4 regions of the Phycicoccus duodecadis genome follow, and region 2 is predicted to be linked to each of the others. Evidence: predicted binding sites of a transcription regulator. Region 2 holds the regulator's gene; each other region holds the start of a gene.
The links. Region 2 encodes LexA, which represses DNA repair genes until DNA is damaged. Its sites were predicted from a motif close to TCGAACANNTGTTCGA; they were not measured.
Positions count from the first base shown of each region.

Region 1: a site for LexA is predicted at 1,558-1,573, ahead of ATL31_RS16075 (HNH endonuclease signature motif containing protein). Genes of this name have one in related genera too.
Region 3: a site for LexA is predicted at 1,423-1,438, ahead of ATL31_RS08930 (HNH endonuclease signature motif containing protein). Genes of this name have one in related genera too.
Region 4: a site for LexA is predicted at 3,519-3,534, ahead of ATL31_RS05760 (13E12 repeat family protein). Genes of this name have one in related genera too.

Region 1 is NZ_PJNE01000001.1:3,459,227-3,464,977, reverse strand. It holds gene ATL31_RS16075 (HNH endonuclease signature motif containing protein) at 1-1,454, opposite strand, end outside; gene pnuC (nicotinamide riboside transporter PnuC) at 1,827-2,585, opposite strand; gene ribH (6,7-dimethyl-8-ribityllumazine synthase) at 2,703-3,185, opposite strand; gene ATL31_RS16060 (bifunctional 3,4-dihydroxy-2-butanone-4-phosphate synthase/GTP cyclohydrolase II) at 3,256-4,479, opposite strand; gene ATL31_RS16055 (riboflavin synthase) at 4,476-5,087, opposite strand; gene ribD (bifunctional diaminohydroxyphosphoribosylaminopyrimidine deaminase/5-amino-6-(5-phosphoribosylamino)uracil reductase RibD) at 5,093-5,751, opposite strand, start outside.
Region 2 is NZ_PJNE01000001.1:616,017-621,767, reverse strand. It holds gene ATL31_RS02820 (ATP-dependent zinc protease family protein) at 3-515, shown strand; gene ATL31_RS02815 (succinylglutamate desuccinylase/aspartoacylase family protein) at 515-1,480, shown strand; gene lexA (transcriptional repressor LexA) at 1,604-2,329, opposite strand; gene ATL31_RS02805 (LysM peptidoglycan-binding domain-containing protein) at 2,549-2,995, shown strand; gene ATL31_RS02800 (hypothetical protein) at 3,661-4,245, shown strand; gene ATL31_RS02795 (cobalamin-binding protein) at 4,269-5,120, shown strand; gene ATL31_RS16385 (hypothetical protein) at 5,155-5,322, opposite strand.
Region 3 is NZ_PJNE01000001.1:1,912,238-1,917,988, reverse strand. It holds gene ATL31_RS08940 (helix-turn-helix transcriptional regulator) at 1-718, opposite strand, end outside; gene ATL31_RS08935 (dienelactone hydrolase family protein) at 773-1,345, shown strand; gene ATL31_RS08930 (HNH endonuclease signature motif containing protein) at 1,452-2,924, shown strand; gene ATL31_RS08925 (DUF3072 domain-containing protein) at 3,017-3,274, opposite strand; gene ATL31_RS08920 (ATP-binding protein) at 3,393-4,607, opposite strand; gene ATL31_RS08915 (rhodanese-like domain-containing protein) at 4,780-5,115, opposite strand; gene ATL31_RS08910 (Fpg/Nei family DNA glycosylase) at 5,168-5,751, opposite strand, start outside.
Region 4 is NZ_PJNE01000001.1:1,241,047-1,246,797, reverse strand. It holds gene ATL31_RS05765 (ATP-binding protein) at 1-3,438, shown strand, start outside; gene ATL31_RS05760 (13E12 repeat family protein) at 3,546-5,270, shown strand; gene ATL31_RS05755 (long-chain fatty acid--CoA ligase) at 5,408-5,751, opposite strand, start outside.

The sequences.
Region 1 (5,751 bases), 2.8 Mb from region 2:
TTGTGTTCGAGGTGGTACTCGAGGGTGCTGTGGGGTGCGTCGGGGGTGACGAGGCGGGGGTTGTAGGTGAGGGTGGCGGGGTCGGTGCCGGTGTCGGGTAGGACGGCGGGGTGGAGGTGGTCGATGGGGTGGGTGGTGCGGGCCCGGCCGGTGGGGTCGGTCCAGGTGAGGGTGGCGTCGGGGTGGAGGAGGGCGCGCCAGCCGGGGCGTTGTTTGATGCGGTGGTGTCGGCGGCAGAGGCAGACCAGGTTGGCTGCTGATGTCGGGCCGGTGGGCCAGGGGGTGACGTGGTCGAGGTCGCAGAAGCGGGCGGCGACGTGGCAGCCGGGGAAGCGGCAGTGCCCGTCGCGGGCGCGGACCAGCGAGGCCAGGGCCCTCCCGGGGCGGTAGGCGTCGGTGGTGAGCTCGCCGGCGAGGTCGAGCAGGGCACCGGTGAGCGGGTCACACGGGGCGAGGCCCACGCGGGGTTCGCCCCGCGGTCGCGGTGCGGCCCGGCCGGCGCTGGTGGAGGTAGGGCCGGTGGAGCTCGGGTGGGCGCTGGCACGGTCGAGCCACGCGCGAGAGACCAACATCGGCTCGCCGGGGCGGAGGCCGGTGACCTCGAGCAGATCGCCCGGCGCTGCCTGGCTCGCCCCAGCCTCGCTCGCGGGCGTAGGACCTGTGGGCGCATCGGCCGCGATGGTGTGGACGACCTGGACGTCGATGGTCGCGTTCCCCGCCACCAGGTCGGTCAGGGCCTGGGCGCGGGCCCGGTCGACCCGGTCACACACGCCGTCGGTGACGTACTGCTGCGCGAGGGCGTCGATCGCGGCCCAGGCCTGGGCTGCTTCTTCGGAGGGGAAGGTGCCGTGCCAGGTGTCGACCCCGGGTTCGCCGACCCACCGTTCGAGGCGGCATTCGGACCGGGCGCGGACGGCGCGTTGGCGAAGCAGGTCGGGCGAGATCCGGGCCAGCATCCGACGGACCCGGCGCCGCAACCGCGGCCCGTCCTCGCTGCCGAAGTACTCGTCCAGGCCGCCGACCACCGACGCGGCGACCTCGGCCGGGGCCTCCTCGAGCTCGGTCGCCACCACCGACGCCCGGTACGCATCCAACCGCCCGGCACCCATCGCGGTGTGCAACCCACCCAGCCCGGTCTCGGTCGCGGTGCCTTCCGGACCGTCCGCGGCGAGACGGACCGCCGCCCGCACCCGCCGCTCGGCGTGCACGGCGGTCACGGCCAGCACCCCGGACACGATCGCCGAAGCGTCCAACGCCACGTGGCCGAGCGCCCGGTGGGTGTCGATGACCTCCCCGTCGTCCAGGACCTCCGGCTCGATCGCCGCCAGCCGCACGATCGCGGCATCCTGCGCCGCGGTCGCGGTGTCGATCACGGCCTGCAGCTCGCCGAGAGCCTGGGCCCACTCCTCCTGCGACCCGCGCAGCTCGCTCGGGCACAGAGCGTCCGTCAACATCTGACGCGCTGAACGTGCGGCACTCAGAACGTCCTGCGGACCGGTCGTCACTGCCATCGAAACCCCCTCCCCTGTACCCACGATCTTACTCGATCACGGTGACACGAACAAGCGTTCGAGGGCACCAATTCACAATCGGGGCAACGTTTTTCCCGCCATGAGCGCGACTGGAGGGGCGGATGTGACGACCACAGGAGAATGCGCCCGCCCGCGGGAAGGAGGGACCGCGGAGGCCGCCATCCAGGCCGTCTGGAACAGGACCACGGACGAGCCGTCACCAGCCGGACAGCCCGGACCCGAGCAAGCGAACGGGCGGGCCGGCCTCGCCGACCCGCCCGTTCGCGGTGCGCCCCAAGGTGCGCTGAACCCCCCTCAGACGGAGGCCGGTTCGGCGCGTCGACCGCCCCGCTCGAGGTCGGCCTCACGGGTGAGCCTCACCCACTGGGTGAACCCGTAGATCACGAACATCCCGTAGAAGATGTACATCACCGAGGTCGGCACGTAGCCCGTCGCGAAACCGAGCGGCACCCCGACCAAATCGACGCCGATCCAGGCCAGCCAGAACTCGTTCCAGCCGCGCGCCATCGAGTACGTGGCCACGATCGAGCCGACGAAGATCCAGGCGTCGCACCAGTAGAACCACCACTGCGGGGTGTAGTACGGGTTGGGCGAGAGGTTCCACAGCGCCACGAACAGCTGGTGCACCACGACGGTGCCCAGGAGCCAGCCGGCACCGACGACCAGACGCTCGCGGCTCGTCATCCAGCGCGGGATGACGGCCGGGGCGCCGGTGCCACCGGAGGCCTTGCGGTGCTGGGACCAGCGGACCCAGCCGTAGATGCTGACGATGATGAAGAAGACCTGCCGCCCGGACTGGCCGAACAGGGGGATGCGCTGGTCGGCGCCGAACGCAGCGCCGATGTAGACGAAGAACAGCATGATGTTGGCGACGATGCCCACCGGCCAGGCCCACACGGCGCGCTTCATGCCGTACCAGGCCGATGCGACGCCGATGAGGACGCCGATCAGCTCGAGCCAGTGCAGCGTGTACGGGCCGATGGCGATGCCGGCGTCGATCGCCTGCTGGAAGAGGTTCTGCGACGGGTCGGTCGCGGTGACGAGGGCGTTCATGGGGGCGGGGGGCTCCGTTCTGCGGGGTGGGAGGTGGTGCTATTCGGGGTGGGAGGTGGTGCTGTGCGGGGTGGGGGATGCGGGTCGGCTCGAGGACGCTCGATGCGGGCTGGCAGGTTACTCGGCGGGTGCAGGGGCGAGGGCGCGCAGCGTGACGGCCGTGGCGACGGCGGCGGTGGCCGCCTCGTGCCCCTTGTCCTCGCTGCTGCCCGGCAGGCCGGCCCGGTCGAGCGCCTGCTCGGTCGTGTCGCAGGTGAGCACGCCGAAGCCGACCGGTACGCCGGTGCCGACGGCGACCTGGGTCAGGCCGGCCGTGACGCCCTGGCAGACGTACTCGAAGTGGGGGGTGCCCCCGCGGACGACGACACCGAGCGCGACGAGGGCGTCATGATGGGGCGCCAGTCGCGCGCACGCCACGCTGAGCTCGACCGTGCCCGGCACCCGGACCACCGTGGGCGACGTGACGCCGGCGCCCTCGAGGCCGCGCAGGGCCCCGGCGAGGAGGCCGTCCATCACCTCCTGGTGCCACGAGGCCGCCACGACGGCGACCCGCAGCCCGTGCCCGTCGACGCTGACGACGGGGGCTCCGTCTCCGCTCATGCTCGGCGTACTCCTTCGGTGAGTGGTGACACGCGCCGGGTCCTGGCTGCGGCGACCTGCGGCCGGCCGCTCACGCCGTCGTCCCGGTGTCGGTGCTGTCGACGACGAGGTCGTGGCCGAGCCGGTCGCGCTTGGTACGAAGGTAGGTGCGGTTGTCGGGACCGGGGGCGATGCGCAGCCGCTCGACGCTCGTGACCTCGATGCCGTGCCCGCGCAGGGCCGCGACCTTGGCGGGGTTGTTGGTCAGCAGCCGCACCGACTCGATGCCCAGGTCGACGAGTACGGCTGCGCCGGCGGCGTACTCGCGTGCGTCGACGGGCAGCCCGAGCTCGAGTTGCGCGTCGACGGTGTCGAGCCCCTGGTCCTGGAGCTCGTACGCGCGCAGCTTGGCACCGAGACCCACCCCGCGCCCCTCGTGGCCGCGCAGGTACACGACGACCCCGCCCTCGGCAGCCACCCGCTCGAGGGCCCGCTCGAGCTGCGGCCCGCAGTCGCAGCGCTGCGAGCCCAGGACGTCGCCGGTCAGGCACTCCGAATGCAGCCGGACCAGCGGCGCGGCGCCCGGGACACCCCGGGGGCTCACGAGCGCGAGGTGCTCGACCCCCGTGACGACGTCGCGGTAGGCGACGGTGCGGAAGGTGCCGTGCCGCGTCGGCAGCACCGTGTCGGCGACGCGCTCGACCCGGTCGTGGCGCTGGCGCCAGGCGACGAGGTCGGCGATGGTCAGGACGGGCAGGTCGTGCTCGATGCCGAGCGCCAGCACCTCGGGGGTGCGCAGCATCGTGCCGTCGTCGGCCACCAGCTCGCCGATGGCGCCGACAGGCGCCAGGCCCGCGAGCCGGCACAGGTCGACGGCCGCCTCGGTGTGGCCGGCGCGGGTGAGCACGCCGCCGTCGCGCGCCCGCAGCGGCACGACGTGCCCGGGGCGGACGAGGTCGTCGGGCCCGGTCGCCGGGTCGGCCAGGGTGCGGATGGTGTGGGCGCGGTCGGCGGCCGAGATGCCCGTGGTGACCCCGGCGGCCGCGTCGACCGTGACCGTGTACGCGGTGCGGCGCGGGTCGCGGTTGTCGAGCACCATCAACGGCAGCGCCAGCCGGTCGGCGACCTCGGCCGTGACCGGCGCGCAGAGGTAGCCGGAGCTGTGCCGGATGGTCCACGCCAGCCACGCGTCGGTGAGGGTCTGCGCGGCCAGCACGACATCGCCCTCGTTCTCGCGGTCCGCGTCGTCGAGGACCAGCACCGGCCGCCCGGCGCGCAGCGCATCGAGCGCCTGCTCGACGGTGGCGAGGCTCATGACGTGGCCTCCGCCGCGAAGCGGGCGGCCAGCAGCCGCTCGACGTACTTCGCCAGGACGTCGACCTCGAGGTTGACCGGGTCGCCGACGCCCTTGGTGCCGAGTGTCGTGAGCCCGAGCGTGGTCGGGATGAGCGACACCGTGAACGAGGACTCCCCCACGTCGACCACGGTCAGGCTGACGCCGTCGACCGTGATGGACCCCTTCTCGACGACGTAGGGCGCGAGCCCGCGCGGCAGCGAGACCTCGACGACCTCCCACTGCTCACCGGGCGTCCGCGCGATGAGGGTGCCGGTGCCGTCGACGTGGCCCTGCACGACGTGACCCCCGAAGCGACCGGACGCGGGCATGGCGCGCTCGAGGTTCACCGGAGCGCCGGCCTCGAGCGCGCCGAGGCTCGACCGGGCGAGGGTCTCGGCCATCACGTCGACCGAGAACTCCCCGTCGCCGTGCGTGACGACCGTGAGGCAGACCCCGTTGACCGCGATCGAGGCCCCGTGCTCGGCGTCGCTCGTCACGAGCGGTCCACGGATGGTCAGCCGCGCGGAGTCGGTGGCGGTCTCGAGCGCGACGACGGTGCCGAGCTCCTCGACGATGCCGGTGAACATGGCGGTCAGCTCCTTGCCAGGGGTCGGGTGGTGATCCGGACGTCGGCCCCGATGACGGTGACGTCGGTGGGGCGCAGGCGCACGGCATCGGTGATGGTCGTGACGCCGAGGTCGGCCGTGACCGACGGGCCGGCGCCGAGGAGGGCGGGCGCGAGGTAGGTGACGAGCTCGTCGACCATCCCGGCCCTGAGGAACGCGGCGGTCAGGGTGGGCCCGCCCTCGAGCAGCACCCGGTGGACGCCGCCCGCGTGCAGGGCCGCCAGCACCTCGGCCGGGTCGTGGGTCGCGAGCGCCAGGGTCTCGGCCGCACCGTCACGCAGCCGGGCGGTGGCCGGGAGGGGGCGGCGCCCGACGACGACGCGCAGCGGCTGGCGCGCGGCCGCGGTGCCGTCGTCGCCGCGCACGGTGAGCTGCGGGTCGTCGGTGAGCGCGGTGCCGGTGCCCACGACGACCGCGCCGCAGCGGGCGCGCAGCGCGTGCACGTCCTCGCGGGCAGCCTCGCCGGTGATCCACCGGCTCGAGCCGTCGGCGGCGGCGACGCGCCCGTCGAGGGTCGACGCGGTCTTGGCGACGACCCACGGGCGGCCGGTGCGGCGGGCGTGCAGCCACGAGGCGTTGAGCTCCTCGGCCTGCTCGGCCAGCGGGCCGCGCTCGACGGCGACCC
Region 2 (5,751 bases):
CGGTGTCGGACGGTCGTGCGGGCCCGGGCGCTGCAGCCTCGACCGACAGTCTTGCCTACACCCTCGCCGGGTGGCGCGAGTGGGTCAGCCTCCCGTCCGCGGGGGTCCCGTGGGTCAAGGCCAAGCTCGACACCGGCGCCCGCTCGTCCTCCGTGCACGCCTTCGACCTCGAGGAGCTCGAGCGCGACGGCGAGCGCTGGGTGCGCTTCACCATCCGCCCGTGGCAGCGCTCCGACGACGACGCCGTGGTGGTCGAGCGCCCGGTCCTCGACGTCCGCGACGTGCGCTCGTCCTCCGGCCACACCGAGCAGCGCCTCGTCGTCGCCCTGGACCTGACCCTGATGGGCCGCACCGTCAGCGCCGAGATGACGCTCGCCAACCGCGACGAGATGGGCTTCCGGATGCTCGTCGGCCGCGAGGCGCTGCGCCAGGGGTACGCCGTCGACCCCGGCCGTTCCTACCTCGGGGGCCGCCCGCCGCTGCGCCTGCGCCGGCGCAACCGGGGGGCCGGCTGATGGCCCGGGCGCTGCGGCCCTCGTTCGAGATCGGCAGCGTGCGGGTGCGGGCCGGGCGCGCCCAGTCGCTGGCGCTGCCCATCACCCGCCTGGTCACCGGCGCCGACGTCGACCTGCCCATCCGCGTCGTCCACGGCCGTGAGGAGGGCCCCACGGTGTGGGTCGACGCCGCCATCCACGGCGACGAGGCCGTGGGCGTCGAGGTGGTCCGCCAGGTGCTGGCCGCCCTCGACCCGAAGACGTTGCGCGGCACCCTGATCGCCGTGCCGATCGTGAACGTGCTGGGGTTCATGAACGGCAGCCGCTACCTGCCCGACCGGCGCGACCTGAACCGCTCGTTCCCCGGGGCGCCCCGCGGCTCGCTGGCGGGCCGCATCGCGCACCTGTTCATGACCCAGGTCGTCGACCAGTGCGAGGTGGGCATCGACCTGCACACCGGCTCCGACCGGCGCACCAACCTCCCGCAGATCCGCGCCGACCTCGAGGACGCGCGGACCCGCGAGCTGGCCGCCGCCTTCGCCGCGCCGGTGATGCTGCACGCCAAGGTGCGCGACGGCTCGCTGCGCCACGCCGCCCGCGAGCACGGGGCCACGGTGCTGCTCTACGAGGCGGGGGAGGCCTGGCGGATGGATGCCTGGGCCGTCGAGGCCGGGGTGCTGGGGGTGCGCCGGGTGCTGGCCGCGCTCGGGATGACCGAGCCCGTGGCCGAGGACCCGCCGGCCGCCTCCGAGGTCTCGTGGCGCAGCGGCTGGGTGCGGGCCCGCGGCACCGGGATGCTCCACCTCGAGGCCGGCCTCGGCCAGCGCGTCGAGGAGGGTCAGCGCCTCGGCGGCCTGTTCGACTCCTTCGGCAAGCGCGTGCGGCTGGTGCACGCCAACCGGGCCGGCGTCGTCATCGGGCGCACCGAGGCTCCGCTGGTGACCTCGGGCGACGCGGTCGTGCACATCGCCGAGGTCGAGGCCTGACCCGAGCCGGCCCGGCCCCGGTCATCCTGCTCCACTCCGGTCACCCCGATCCGCACCGGTCCCAGGTGACCGCTGCACCGCAGCCTGGCCGGTGCGCCACGGGCTCACCGGCCAGGCAGCGGCTCAGACGCGCCGCAGCACCGCGGTGACCTTGCCGAGGATGGTCGCGTGGTCGCCGTCGATGGGGTCGAAGGCCTGGTTGTGCGGCATCAGCCACACCTTGCCGTCCTTGCGCTTGAACGTCTTGACGGTGGCCTCGTTGTCGAGCATGGCCGCCACGATGTCGCCGTTGTCGGCGTTGGGCTGCTGGCGCACGACCACCCAGTCGCCGTCGCAGATGGCGGCGTCGATCATCGAGTCGCCGACCACCTTCAGCAGGAACAGCGAGCCCTCGCCCACGATCTGCCGGGGCAGCGGGAAGACGTCGTCGACGACCTCCTCGGCCGTGATCGGCACACCGGCGGCGATGCGGCCGAGCACCGGCACGTAGGTGGCCTCGGGGCGGTCGTCGTGGATGCCGGTGACGTCGACGTCGTCGTGCTCGACCTCGGCGCTGCGCCGGTAGCCGCCCTCGTCGGCGGTGTCGGGGGAGAGGACCTCGATGGCACGCGGCCGGTTGGGGTCGCGGCGCAGGTAGCCCTTGCGCTCGAGCGCGGACAGCTGGTGCGCGACCGAGCTGGGGGAGGTGAGCCCGACGGCCTCGCCGATCTCGCGCATGCTCGGCGGGTAGCCGCGACGGTCGATGGCGTTGCGGATCACCTCGAGGACCTTGCGCTGGCGGTGCGTGAGCTCCCCGCCGTCGCCCCGGTCGGGCATCTCGTGGATGTCGGCGTTCCTCGGACGTGCCATCTCGACCCTTTCGCTGCGTCCGGGGCCCCAGGAGCGCCCGGATCGGGGTGTTATCGCAGGTCAGCCGGCTTGTCGGTGCTCATGTGCAGGCTGGTGCGCATGAGAACAGCCTACGCGGTTCGTACAGGGGATTCAAACATTCTTACGACGCGTGTCTTGAACCGGTCGAACATCCGTGCTACAACTCGTACAGACGTTCTATCGAACAACGGTTCGACGGTGGCACTGGCCGCTGGGATGGAGGACATGATGAGTGCGATCGCCTGGGAGCCCACCGAGGGCTTCGTCCACCCGCTGCCGCAGGGGCCCCGGCTCGTCGTCGTGCGGGGCGGCGCCGGTCCTGCTGCCGGCGTGTCCGAGGGCGGCGTGTCCGAGGGCGGCGTGTCCGAGGGCTTGCGCCTCACGGCCCGCGGCCGTCTCGCCCTGCTCGTGCTGGCCGCGCTCGTGGTGGCCGCCGTCCTGGGTTTCGGGGGCGTCGGCGATGCCGGCGCCGTCACCGCTGAGCACGCGGTCACCGTCGGCGCCGGGCAGACCCTGTCCGAGGTCGCCGCGGCCGAGCTCCCGGGCCTGTCCGTCAGCCAGGGCGTCCTCGCCATCCAGCTGGCCAACAGGCTGAGCACGGCCCAGGTCAGCGCCGGCCAGCGGCTCGTCATCCCCCGCGGCTGACCCGCCGGCGTCGGGCTGGCAGCCCCGTCGGCCCCCCTCGTCCGAGTCCCTCGACCCGACTCAGGACGCCGAAGGGCGTCACCTCCGTGCAGGAGGGGTGACGCCCTTCGTGCTGTCCGTGGCGGCCTCCGCCGACCTGTCCCTTTGCTGCCACACCCTGCCCCCATCGACCGAACGGCCGAGGGGGGATGGCCCGTCCTGTCGGAGTCCGGCGCTGGACGACCGAGAGGGCGTGCTCAGCGCTGTCCACCGCGCGGGCGCGCCACGAAACTCCCTACATGCAGCCCCGCCGGCGGAGCACCTACCGCGCCACGCACCACCCGGTCGTCCACTGTGGCGGCTCGGGCCGGTGGCTGTGGACGTGTGGGTGCGGAGCCCGGGGTATCGCATCCTCCGGAGGCTGGCACCACGCGTTTACGGCAGCGCTCGTGCACCAGAGCCTGAGTCCGGGGGAGTAGGCGTGCGGCCCGGGGGCAACAGAGGGTCCCCGGGTCGCACGCCTCGTCCCCGTCCACACTCGCCGGACGGGGGCGACGCATCGCAGGGGCGCGGGCCCACCCTGGCTGGGGGTGGCGGGCTCGCGCAGCGTCATGCCCGGGAACAGAAGTCTCGACGGCGTCGTTCTGCAGTGGTGTAATGAAGTAATCACTGCAAAGGAGAACGACATGCGCCCAGGACACCGACCCGACGACGACACCCGCGAGCACGGCGCCGGCCGCCCCGGCCGGGGCCGTCGCGGCGGCTGGCAGCAGGGCGACCTGCCGCCGGCCGACGACGCCCCGGACTGGTTCGCCGGCCGCCTGCCTGACGGCTGGTTCGACGCGCTCGACGTCACCGTCGACCGCGAGGAGATCGTGGTCGTCGGCACCCTCTCGGGGGTGCCGCACGACACGGCGCCCGGCGAGGTCGAGGGCCGCATCTCGCGCTTCCGGGCCGACACCCGGGAGCAGCGGATGGCGGTCGCCCAGGAGGCCCAGGCGCGCTACGGCCGCACGGTGTCCTGGGGTGCCCGCGTGGGCGAGCACACCGCCCTGTTCACCCACCTCGCCGTGCCGGTGATGACGCGCCTGCGCCAGCCCGAGCGCGCGGTGCTCGACACCCTCGTCGACGCCGGCGTGGCCCGCTCCCGCAGCGACGCCCTGGCGTGGTCGGTCAAGCTGGTCGGCCAGCACGCCGAGGCCTGGCTCGGAGAGCTGCGCGAGGCCATGACGCACGTCGACGACCTGCGCGCCCGCGGCCCGCAGCTCTGAGACCCGGCCCCTAGGGTCGGGGGATGCGCGTCGTCAGTCTCATCCCGTCGGCCACCGAGATCCTGTTCGCGGTGGGCGCGGGCGACGAGGTGGTGGGCGTGACCTTCGAGTGCGACCACCCGGCGCAGGCGCGAGGCCGCCGGATCGTCTCGACGACGACCCTGGCCGAGGGGCTCTCGCCGCGCGAGATCGACGACGCGGTGGCCGCGGCCGTCGCGGCGGGGGAGGACCTCTACCGGCTGGATGCCGGGGCCCTGGCCGGGCTGGACGCCGACCTGGTGGTCACGCAGGACCTGTGCGCGGTGTGCGCCCTTGACGCCGCGACCGTCGACGAGGCGCTGGCCCATCTCAGCTGCCGCGCCGAGGTGCTCACCGTCGACCCGCACGACCTCGAGGGCGTGTTCGCCTCGGTGCTGAGGATCGGCGCCGCCGTGGGGTGCGAAGCCGAGGCGCAGGCGCTCGTGGCGCGCTGCCGCGACCGGCTGGCGGCCGTCGAGCGGTCGGTGGCGGGGCGTCCGCGTCCGCGGGTGGTCGTGCTGGAGTGGACCGACCCGCCCTACGCGCCGGGGCACTGGATCCCCGAGATGGTCGCGCTGGCCGGCGGCGAGTGCGTGCTCGGGACGGCCGGCGAGCGGTCGGGCCGGGTCACCTGGGACGACGTGGCGGCCGCGCGGCCCGACGTCGTGGTGGTGGCGCCGTGCGGCTACGACCGCGCCGGGGCGCAGGAGCAGGCGGACGCCCTCGTCGCCGCGGGGCTGCTGCCGGCGGCGGTACGGGTGCACGCGGTCGACGCGAACGGGGAGTGGGCCCGGCCCGGGCCGCGGCTGGTCGACGGGGTGGAGGAGCTGGCGCGAGTGCTGCATCCCCCGGCCTGAGCGACCCGGCGGGGTCCGGCGGGTCGAGGTGCGGTCAGTGGTGCCGCTTGCAGCGGCGCGGGCCGTGGCCGTCGATGCCGAGGCGGGCGGGCAGGGACGACAGGGCGGCGAACCCGACGACGACGGCGTCGAGGATGGGGGAGGCGGCGTCGTCGCCCGCGCTGCCGCGGCGGGCGGTCGCGCACTCGGTATAGCGCCCCATGGGGCCTTCCAGGTGGTACCTCATGACCCGAGCTCTCCCTGATCAGCGTCGGTGGATCTGCGTACTCCTCCACGGTGACAAGGAGCGCGGCCGCCCCGCAGGGCTTCCTGAGAGAGCCTGGCCGAACGGGCGACGACACGACCGAACGGCTGATGGCTGCCCGGCATCCTTCCGCGCGCTCGACCCCTAGATGTGGTGCCTCTCCCGTCACATCAGCCCCAGCAGTAGTACCCCGACACGCCGCCGGCAGCGACACGCCGCACCCCTGCACCCCCTCTGACCTGCGCAAACAGCCGTTCGGACGATTCTTGGCCCCGCCTGCTTGCGTCGCCGGTCACACCGGGGGCATGATGAGCACAACATCTAGTGGTTACACCGCTGTAGTTCGTCCACATGTTGTGAACAGGAAACACCGGTCGTCCACAGGTT
Region 3 (5,751 bases), 1.3 Mb from region 2:
CCGGGTGCTCCCACCCCGCGGCCAGGTGCTCCTCGAGCGACTCGACCGGGTCGAGGCCGTCGGGGACCCGGAAGGTCGCGTCGAGCCCGTCGACACCCTGCACCCGGTCGACCCGGTAGGTGCGCACCGTGCCCGAGCGCAGCGACCGGCACAGCAGGTACCACCGGCCGTGACGCACGACCACGGCCCAGGGCTCGACCTCGGTGGTGAACTCCCGCTCGGCCTCCGAGCGGTAGTGCACGCGCACGCACCGGCCGTCGAGCCGGGCCCGCACCAGGGCGACCGTGGTGGCGGGGTCAGGTCGTGCGGCGCCGCGGTCGGGGGCGGCGGCGGCGATGCGACGGACGACGTCGGCCGGCTCGGCCACTCGCTGCGGCATCGCGCGCAGGAGCTTCGCCATCGCCACGCCCACGGGGTCGGCCGGGTCGGAGGCGGCATGGTGCCCGTCGAGCACGGCCATCACCAGCCCCAGCGCCTCGTCACTGCTGAACACCAGCGGCGGCAGGCGGGTGCCGCGTCCCAGCCGGTAGCCGCCGGCCGGCCCCCGGGTGGACTCGACCGGGATCTCGGCCTGCCGCAGGATGTCGACGTAGCGCCGGACGGCGCGCGTCGAGACGCCGAGCCGTGCGGCCAGCCGCTCGGCGGTGACGCCCGGCTCGTCCTGGATCGCCTCCATCGTGATGAGGGCGCGGGCGGCGGGGGTGGTGTCGGGGCGCACCCGGTCATGGTGTTGCGGACGCCGAGCGTCCGCAACCCCTCCTACGGTGGGGCCATGACCGACATCCTGTTGATCCACCACATCCAGGGCCTCACCCCGGGCGTGCTCGCCTTGGCCGACGCCTTCCGGGCCGCCGGGCACACCGTGCACACCCCCGACCTGTTCGAGGGCCGCACCTTCGGCTCGATCGACGAGGGGGCCGGGTACGCCCGCTCGGTCGGGTTCGACGAGGTCCGGGCGCGTGGGGTGGCGTCGGCCGACGGCCTGCCCGACGACCTGGTCGTCGCCGGCATCTCACTCGGGGCCATGGCCGCCCAGCAGCTGGTGGCCACGCGGCCGGGGGTCCGGGGCGCTCTGCTGTACGAGGCGTTCGCCGGGCCCGAGAACTTCGGGGGGTGGCCCGACGGGGTCGCGCTGCAGGTCCACGGCATGGCTGACGACGAGTTCTTCGGGCTGGAAGGTGACCGTGAGGCCGCCGAGGCGTTCGCCGCGGGGCGCCCCGAGGCCGAGGTGTTCGTCTACGCCGGCGACGCCCACCTGTTCGTCGACTCCTCGCTGCCGGCCTACGACGCCGACGCGACGCGGCTGGTGCTGGACCGGTCGCTGGCCTTCCTCGACCGCCTCTGACGCCGGGCCGGCGTTGGGGCTGGACCAACGCAATCCGGTTCTGCTGAAGGCGAACACCTGTGGAGAGAGGCTTGCTCTCGTACGCCTGTTCGGGTATCATTTCTCCATGAACAGGGGGCAGCTCAGCAGCCGTATCGCGGCCGTGTGCGCGGAGGTCGCGGCGCTGGGGCGTGAGCTGGCCGAGCACGGTCGCGGGCTCGATGCGGTGGAGTGTTACGAGCTGGCCGGTGAGCTCCAGACGGTGGTGAACGCCGCCGAGGGCGCCCAGGGTGTCGCGGCCGCGTTGGGGGCTCGGGTCGAGGTCCGGCTCTCCGGGGACGGGCCGGTGGAGCGGGTCCACCCGGTCGGGTACGTGGACCAGATGGCGGCGAGCCTCGTCGCGCTGGAGGCCGGTCTGACGGAGGGGCTGGCCGGAAGGAAGGTGCACCTCGGGGCAGCGTTGGGTGAGCGGTTCCCCCTGGTCCGCGACCGGGTCCTCGCGGGGGATGTGGCGGCCGCGACGGCGCACAAGGTGGTCGACGCCTGTGCCGGGCTGGACGTCGAGGCGTGCGGGCGGGTCGATGCCGAGGTCGCCGGCCGGTTGAGTGAGCTGGACCCGGCCCAGGTCACGGCGCACGTCCGCCGGGTCGCCACCCGGGTCGCGGCCGACCAGGTCGCCGCGCAGGTCGCGAAGACCCGCCGTTCCCGCACCGTCGAGGTCCGACCGGGTCCGGACGGGCTCACCGACGTGTACGCCCTCCTGCCGACGGCGACCGTCGCCGCGGCCTGGGCCGCGACCGAGCAGCTGGCCGGGGAGTACCGCGGCATCGACGACACCCTGACCCTGTCCGAGGCCCGCGCGGATGCGTTCGGTGACCTGCTGCTGCGCAACGTGACGGTGTCGGCGCAGGTGACGCTCGGGGTGCCGGTGGTCACCGACCGGCCAGCGCCGGAACCCTCGGTGGTCGAGACCGTCGAGGTGCCCTGGGCCGACGACGACACCGTCATCGACGCCTACACCGGCGAGGAGACCCGCTTCGCCGACCTCCCCGCGGAAGCACAGCGGCTGTTCCAGACCACGACCATGACCGTGGACCCGGACCTCACCCCGACACCCATGGCCCAAGTCGCACCGGGGTTCGCGGTCTCCGGGACGCAGCTGCCCGGCCTCGGCTGGGTCGACGCCGCCACCGTCGCCAACCTCCTCAAGGTTCTCCCCCTGGACGTCGCGAGAGCCGTGCTGGACGCCGAGACCGGCACCCTGGCCTCCCTGACCACCAGCGCCTACCGACCGAACAAGGCCATGCGCGACTTCGTGGCCACCCGCGACGGGACCTGCCGCATGTGGGGCTGCACGAGACGCGCCGAGTACACCGACCTCGACCACACCAGACCCTGGCCCGGGGGCGTCACCTCACCGACCGACCTGGCATGCCTCTGCCGGCGGCACCACCGGCTGAAGCAACAAGGCCGCTGGCGACCCCGGCTCGACCCCGACGGCACCCTCACCTGGACCTCGCCCTCCGGCACGAGACGCGTCACCGAACCCACCCACCGCATCCTGCCGACGGCGGCTGCCACGACGCCCCCGCCCTTCTGACGCCCGCACCCGACAACACCCGGGGAAACCGGCGCCCGGGCACCGGTTTCTCCGGGTGTTGTTCGCGGAGGGGAAGCCCTCGAGCGGCCGGCTCAGCCGGCGTCGCGCTCGCCCTGCAGCCGCTCGATGTGCTCGGACGCCTGCGCCTTGGTGAGGTCGGCCGGCAGCTCCTCGCCGGCCTGACGGGCCAGGGTGTCGAGATAGCTGCGCTGGGGGCCGGTCATCGGCTCATCGCCGGTCACCCAGTCCTCGGGGTCGCGTTCGGGGCCGTTCTCGGGGGTGGGGCTCCCCAGGGTCTCGCCGGTGTGACGGTCGTCGGTGGTCTCCGGAACTGCGCTCTGTTCGCTCATGTGTTCGAATCTACGGCACCCGGGCACCTCGATGGGCCGAGCGTGCTCCCTTCCACACTCGCCCCGCACGGAGGCTCGACCCCGGACCCACTCGGTGGCGCCAGAGGGGCAGGCACCCTCAGGTGTGGTCGCGCAGGTAGCGGCCGAAGTGGGGGACGGTGAAGGCGATCAGCCCCCGTTCCCCCGAGTAGATCAGCCCCTTCTTCAGCAGGGCGTCGCGCGCCGGCGACAGCGACTGGGGCTTGCGGTCGAGGTGGGCGGCCACCTCGGCGGTGGCGACGGCATCCGCCTCGCCGGCCGGGCTCGCCGCCGCGACCTCCGCCATCGCGCGCAGGTACTCGCGCTCCCCGGGGGTCGCCCGCTCGAAGCGTGACCCGAAGAACCCGACGGCCAGCTCGGCGTCGGCCTCGGGCGCTGCCACCTCCACGTCGGCCGCCGTGATGGGTGAACCGGGAGCCCTGTCCCACACCGCCTTCCCGTACGCCTGGATGAAGTAGGGGTAGCCACCGGTCGCCGCGTACATCGCCTCGAGGGCCGCCGGTTCGTAGGCCGCGCCCTCCTCCTGCGCCGGCCGCACCAGCGCGGCATCCGCAGCCGCCCGGTCGAGCCGGTCGATCCGCGAGTAGCGGAACAGTCTCTCGGAGTACGACTTCGACGCGGACAGCACCGCCGGCAGATGCGGCAGCCCGGCCCCCACCACGATCAGCGGCAGACCGGTCTGGCTGATCTCGTGGGCGGCGGCGCACAGGGCCGACACGTCCTCGGGCCCGAGGTCCTGCATCTCGTCGATGAACACCGCCACCCCCCGCCCGGTGTCGGCGGCCATCCCGCCGAGGTCGGCCAGCAGCTCGACCAGGTCGATCTCGATGTCGCCGGAGTCGGCGCGGCCCGCCACCGCGGGTACCGAGATGCCCGGGTTCCAGCGGTCGCGCAGCTTGGGGGCCGCGGCCCGCCCACGCCCCGCCGCCTCGGGCTCGCGCTGTGCGAACGAGCGCACCACCCCGAGCGCGTGGTCGCCCGCCCCCCCGGCCGGCCCCAGCTCGCGTACCGCCTGGTGCAGCGCCGACGACAGCGGGCGGCGCAGCGACTGCTCGGGCCGCGCCTCGAGCTTGCCGGTGCCCCAGCCCGCCCGCACCGCCGCCGAGCGCAACGCGTTGAGCAGCACCGTCTTGCCGACCCCGCGCAGCCCGGTGAGGACGATCGAGCGCTCGGGGCGGCCACGAGCGACCCGCTCGAGCACCACGTCGAAGGCATCGAGCTGCTCGTCGCGGCCGGCCAGCTCGGGGGGGCGCTGGCCCGCGCCGGGGGCGTAGGGGTTCCGGATCGGGTCCACGATCGCAGCGTATGGGGCTCTCTAGCGAATGCCCGAGACATTCGCAGAGAGCCGCATCGAGTGTCGCCGAGCCGCGCGCGCATGACAGGGCAGTCGCTGCGCTCGTCTACGCCCCTCTTGACGACTCCCTAGAGAGCCCCAGACGGGACGAGAAGCGGCTGGCGGGAGCGGGTCAGGAGACCGTCGGCGTGCCGTTCGCGGCGTCCATCGGGCGCCCGGCGGTCTGCCACGCGATCATCCCGCCCTCGAGGTTGGCCACCTCGTAACCCTGCTGCGCCAGCCAGGGCATGACGCGCTGCACGCGCCCACCCGAGCGGCAGGTGATGAGCAGCGGCTCGTCACGCTCGAGGAACGGCGCCAGCTCGTCGACCCGCTGCGGCAGCGCGGACATGGGGATGTGGACCGCCCCCGGCGCGTGGCCGGCATCCCACTCGTCCTGCTCGCGGATGTCGAGGAAGGTCGCGTCGGGGGCGACCTCGGACACGGGCACGTCGGGGAACTCGCTCATGCCCCCAGCATCCCAGCCGCGACGCAGCCCTCGCGACCCGCCCGCCCCGCCGCTACTTCAGGAACTTGCTGGTGCGCCGGTCGGCCAGCGGCTTGCCCCCGGTCTGGCAGGTGGCGCAGTACTGCAGCGAGGAGTCGGCGAAGGAGACCTCGCGCACGACGTCGCCGCACTCGGGGCAGACCTCGCCGGTGCGGCCGTGCACCCGCATCCCGGCCCGCTTGGCGTCCTTGAGCTCCTTGGCCGGCTTGCCCGAGGCGGTGGCCACGGCGTGGGCCAGCGTCTGGCGCAGCGCGGTGTACAGGCGGGTGACCTGCTCGGCGTCGAGGGTCGCCGCGAGCGCGAACGGCGAGAGCTTGGCGACGTGCAGGATCTCGTCGGAGTAGGCGTTGCCCACGCCCGCGATGATCGACTGGTCGCGCAGCAGCCCCTTCACCTGCATCCGGTGGGACCCCAGGATCGCCGCGAAGACCTCCTCGGTGAACTCGTCGGCCAGCGGGTCGGGCCCGAGCGAGGCGATCCCCGGTACCTGGCCGGTGTCGCCCACGATGTAGGCCGCCAGACGCTTCTGGGTGCCGGCCTCGGTGAGGTCGAAGCCGGAGCCGTCGTCGAAGCGGACGCGCAGCGCGATGGGTGACT
Region 4 (5,751 bases), 630 kb from region 2:
CGGGCTGCCCGCGGGCGCGCCGACCTGTCGGCGATGATCCTCGGCTACGACCTCGAGCCCGGGCACGAGGGCCGCGCCCTCCAGGGGTACCTGGCCGCGCGCGACGAGCTGGCCGCGAGCGGCACCGGTGTCGTGCCCGACGAGATCCCGCTGCTGACGGTGTTCGCCGACCTGGCCGAGCTGGGGCGCAACCGCCCGGTCGGGCAGGAGACCCACGTCGAGAACCGCGTGCACAGCCCGCGCGAGCACTTCCGCACCTTCCTGCAGACCCTCGACCCCGAGCGCGGCGCCTTGCCGGCCGACTTCGTGGGGCGCCTCGAGCGGGTGCTGGTGCACCACGGCGTCGACGCCCTCGAGCGCACCCCGGCCCTCGAGGGCGCCGTCTTCCGCATCTTCCTGGCGCAGCAGCGCTCGACCCCCGAGGTCACGATGGCGACCTCCATCCTGCGCCGCTGGCTGGCCGAGCCCGCCCCCGCCGCCCCGGCCGACGTCGAGGCCCGCGACCTGCTCGACCGCCTCGTGCTGGCGACCCAGCTGCGCTTCCCGGTGGTCGGTGACCTCGCCCGCAGTGTGCGCTTCCGCTGGTTCGACCAGCCGCTGGTCGACTCCGACCGCGCCTCCGTGCTGGGCTCGGTCGGCACCGAGCTCGACGAGATCGATGCGCTCCCACCGGGGCCCGAGCGCACCGCGCGGGTCGACGCCCTGGCCGACATCCCCGAGCGCATCGTCCGCTTCCTCGGCGAGCGGCTTCGGCGCGGCGTCGCTGCGCGCGAGCCGATGCTCGAGGTCCTGGTCAAGCGGCACTACCGCGAGTACCACCTCGAGGGGCTGCACGAGGAGTCGGTCGACGGCCGGGCCGTCACCGTGGCCGACTACCGGCTCGACGACCGTGAGACCCGCCTGGTCACCACCATCGGGACGTTCGACGAGCTGACGTCCGACGGGCCGCTGGCCGGGCTGCTGCGCCGCGCCGTCGAGCAGCGCCCCGCCGGCCACGACGCAGTGGTCGACCTCTACCTGCACGTCCCCGACGCGCCCGAGGACGCCGACGCCACCTCGGCCCTGCTGGCGGAGCGGCTGGTCGCGATGCCGTTCGCGCTCGCCTGCCGCCGGGTGGCCGTGGGCGTCGTCACCGACGACGGGCGCGAGGTCGGCTACTTCACCTTCCGCGCCCGGCCCGACGGCACCCTCGACGAGGACCTGCCGGTGCGCGGCGTGCACCCGATGGTGGGGCGCCGGCTCAACCTGTGGCGGCTGCGCGACTTCGAGCTCACCCGGCTCGAGGCGCCCGACGACGTCCTGCTGCTGCACGCCGTGGCGGCCGGCAACCCCCAGGACCAGCGGCTCGTGGCGCTGGCCCAGGTCCGCCAGCTCGTGGTCGTGCGCGACGACGAAGGGCGCATCACCGCACTCCCGCACGTCGAGCGCGCCCTGGCCAACTGTCTCGAGGCGATCCGGCGGGCCCGTGGCTCGATGGGCGGCGGCTCGCGCCTCGACATGAACCACGTCTGGCTGCACATCTGGCCGCCGGTCGAGGCCGACCTCGACCAGCTCACCGCGCTCCAGGGCAAGGTCGCGCCGCTCACGGCCGGCGCGGGCATCGAGGAGGTGCGGATCGAGGGCTCCATCGCGGGCGACCACGGCCACACCGTCCCCATCTGCGCGCGGTTCACGTACCAGCCGGGCTCGGGCGTCACCTTCGCCGTCGAGCAGCCGCCCACCCAGCGCCTCGCGCCGCTCGACGCCTACGCCGAGAAGGTCGTGCGGGCCCGGCGGCGGGGGCTGGTCTACCCGTACGAGCTCGTCTCGATGATCGCCGGCGGCGGCGGCGAGGCCGTCGAGTACGACCTCGACGACAGCGGCCGGCTCGTACCCGTCGACCGCCCGTACGGGCAGAACACGGCCGGGATGATCTGTGGCGTCGTCACGACCCCGACGCGCCTGCACCCCGAGGGCGTCACCCGCGTGCTGCTCTGCGGCGACCCGTTGCGTGCACTGGGGGCCGTGGCCGAGCCCGAGTGCCGACGCGTCATCGCCGCCATCGACCTGGCCGAGGAGCGCGGGCTGCCCGTCGAGTGGTTCGCCCTCTCGGCGGGTGCGCGCATCTCGATGGACTCCGGCACCGAGAACATGGACTGGGTCGCCAAGGCCCTCAAGCGGATCATCGAGTTCACCCAGGCCGGCGGTGAGATCAACGTCGTGGTGGCGGGCATCAACGTCGGGGCGCAGCCGTACTGGAACGCCGAGGCGACGATGCTCATGCACACCAAGGGCATCCTCGTGATGACGCCCGACTCGGCCATGGTGCTCACCGGCAAGCAGTCGCTCGACTTCTCCGGTGGGGTGTCGGCCGAGGACAACTTCGGCATCGGCGGCTACGACCGCGTGATGGGCCCCAACGGGCAGGCGCAGTACTGGGCCAAGGACCTCGTCGACGCGTACGGGGTGCTGCTGGCCCACTACGAGTCGACGTGGGTGGCCCCCGGCGAGGCCGGCCCGCGGCGCGCGCCGACCACCGACCCCGTCGAGCGCGACGTCACGACCTACCCGCACGCGCTCGAGGGCAGCGACTTCACGACCGTCGGCGACATCTTCTCGCCGGCCACCAACCCCGACCGCAAGAAGGCCTTCGACATCCGCACCCTGATGCGGGCCGTCGCCGACCAGGACCACGCCACGCTCGAGCGCTGGGCAGGGATGGCCGACGCCGAGACCGCGGTCGTGTACGACGCCCGCATCGGGGGTATCCCGGTGTCGCTGTTGGGCATCGAGTCGCGCAACGTGCCGCGTCGTGGCTTCCCGCCCACCGACGGCCCCGACACCTACACCGCCGGCACGCTGTTCCCGCGCTCCTCGAAGAAGGCGGCGCGCGCCATCAACGCGGCCTCGGGCAACCGGCCGCTGGTGGTGCTCGCGAACCTGTCGGGCTTCGACGGCTCGCCCGACTCGATGCGCAGCCTCCAGCTCGAGTATGGCGCCGAGATCGGCCGGGCCATCGTCAACTTCGAGGGCCCGATCGTCTTCGTCGTCGTGTCCCGGTACCACGGAGGGGCTTTCGTGGTCTTCTCCAAGGCGCTCAACGAGCGGATGACGGTGCTGGCGGTCGAGGGCTCGTTCGCGTCGGTCATCGGTGGCGCTCCCGCGGCCGCGGTCGTCTTCGCCCGTGACGTCGACGCCCGCACGGCGGCCGACCCGCGGGTGGCCGACCTCGAGGCTCGGATGCGCGAGGCCGACGCCGCGTCGCGGCCGGTGCTCGCCAGCGAGCTCGCCACCGTGCGGCAGGCCGTGCGCTCCGAGATGCTCGGCAAGGTCGCCTCCGAGTTCGACCGGGTCCACGACATCCACCGCGCCGTGCGGGTGGGGTCGGTCGACGCCGTCATCGCCCCCCAGGAGCTGCGCCCGCGGATCGTCGCCGCGCTGGAGGCCGAGCTGGGCTGAGCCGGGGCTGTGTTTACCCCCTCATCGGGAGCAAATCGTCTGTGCCGCAGGAAAAATGCTGCGGATGAAGGGTTGCTGGTTCGTACGGATGTTCGGTACGATGGGGCATGGACAGGGGCCAGGTCAGCAGCCGCATCGCGGCCCTGCGCGCGGAGTGCGCGCTGCTCGGCCGTGAGCTGTCCGAGGCCGGCCGGGGGCTGGCGCCGGACGAGGCCTTCGAGCTCGCCGGTGAGGCCCAGGGGCTGGCCAACGCGGCGGATGCGCTCGTCGCCGTGGCCGGGGCGTGGGGAGCCCGGGTCGAGACCACGATGCGCTCCGGGTCATGGGAGCGGGTCCACCCGGTGGGGTACATGGACGCGATGGCGGCGGCGCAGATGTCGCTGGCGACCGGGCTGACCGAGGGTGTGGCCGGGCGCAAGGCCGCTCTCGGCGCCGCGTTGGGCGAGCGGTTCCCGCGGGTCCGCGACCTCCTGCTCGGTGGGGAGGTCCCGGCGGCGACCGCGCAGAAGGTGGTCGATGCCTGCGCCGGTCTCGATGTCGAGGCGTGTCTTCGGGTGGATGCCGGGCTCGCACCCCGCCTCGCTGCCATGGATCCGGCGCGGGTGGCCGCCGAGGCCCGGCGGGTGGCCACGACGGTGGCGGCGGCCCAGGTCGCTGCCCACGCCGCCCTGACGAAGAAGGGCCGTTGCGTCGAGGCCAGAGCCGGCGTCGACGGCCTGACCGACTGGTTCGCGTCGCTGCCCACGGCCACGTCGGCCGCGATGTGGTCGGCGGTCGAGTCCCTTGCGGGGGAGTACCGGGCGCAGGACGAGAGCCTGTCGGTGCCGGAGTCCCGAGCCGACGCCCTGACCGACCTCGTGCTGCGCAACGTCACCGTGACCGCGCAGGTGACCCTCGGCATCCCCGTGGTCACCGACCGGCCCGCGCCCGAGACCGTTCCCGGCGAGCGCTTCCGGGTCGACTGGGGAGACGACGAGACCATCGTCGACGCCGTCACCGGCGAGGAGGTCCGCTCCGGCGACCTCGACCCTGCCACCCGGGAGGAGCTCTCCTGGATCGAGGTGCCGGCCGAGGCCGAGGGCGATCTGACGACCATCATGGCCGAGGTCTTGCCCGGGTTCGCCGTCTCCGGCACCCAGCTCCCGGGCCTGGGCTGGGTGGACGCGGCCACGCTGGCCAACCTCCTCAAGACCCTCCCGATGGGCGTTGCCCGGGCCGTCCTCGACGCCGAGACCGGCACTCTGGCGGGTCGCCAGCGGCGCGTACCGGCCGCCGAAGGGCATCGCCGACTTCGTCACCACCCGCGACGGCACCTGCCGGATGTGGGGCTGCTCCCGGCCCGCGGAGCGCTGCGACCTCGACCACGCCAGACCCTGGCCGGCGGGCGCGACCACGCCGGCCGGCCTCGAGGCCCTCTGCCGGCGACATCATCGCTTCAAGCAGCAAGGGCGCTGGCGACCGGTCCTCGATCCCGACGGCACCGTCACCGGGCACGGTCCGAACGGTGCGACCCGCACCACCGAGCCCCAGCACCGGCTCCCCGCCTGAGCGCGGTGCGCTGCCCCCGCAATCATCCGGATCTGCCGAATGTCGGACGTCCCGGCCTGCACGTCGAGAGGTCGCAACACGCAGAAGAAATCGCTCGATCCCGGGCATGTTGTGGCCTCTCGACGTCCGCCGAGACCTCGGATTCTGCGGTCCCTGCGGGCGGGGCGGACCCACATACAGGCAGTGGAACGTGCTGCTCGTCCTGTGAGCGTGGCCTACAGGTCGGAAGTGGCCCACTGCCTGTCCGTGGGTCCGTTCATCCCGATCTGCCGCGGACAGGGTGACCGTTCCGGCGGATGGGCGTGCGGTGTGCGGGACGGACCGGACGGGCCGCCCATGGCCTTCCGGTGACCCACCGCGGTGGAGATGATCCGGGGTCGCCGTCGGCGAGCGTGCAGCTCGACGCGCGATGGTGCTGGGCTCAGTCCAGGGTCTGGACCGCGAGCCCACCCTCGGCGTACCGGCGGCGCAGCACCTTCTTGTCGAACTTGCCGACGCTCGTCTTCGGCACCTCGTCGATGAGCGCCCACCGCTCGGGCAGCTGCCAGCGCGCGAGCTTGTCCTCGAGGAACCCGCGCAGCGACTCCGGGGTGGCGGTGGCTCCCTCCCTGAGCACGACGGTGGCCAGGGGGCGCTCGCCCCACCGCTCGTCCGGCACTCCGACGACGGAGGCCTCGAGCACGTCCGGGTGCGCCATGATCGCGTTTTCCAGATCGACCGAGCTGATCCACTCGCCGCCGGACTTGATGACGTCCTTGGCGCGGT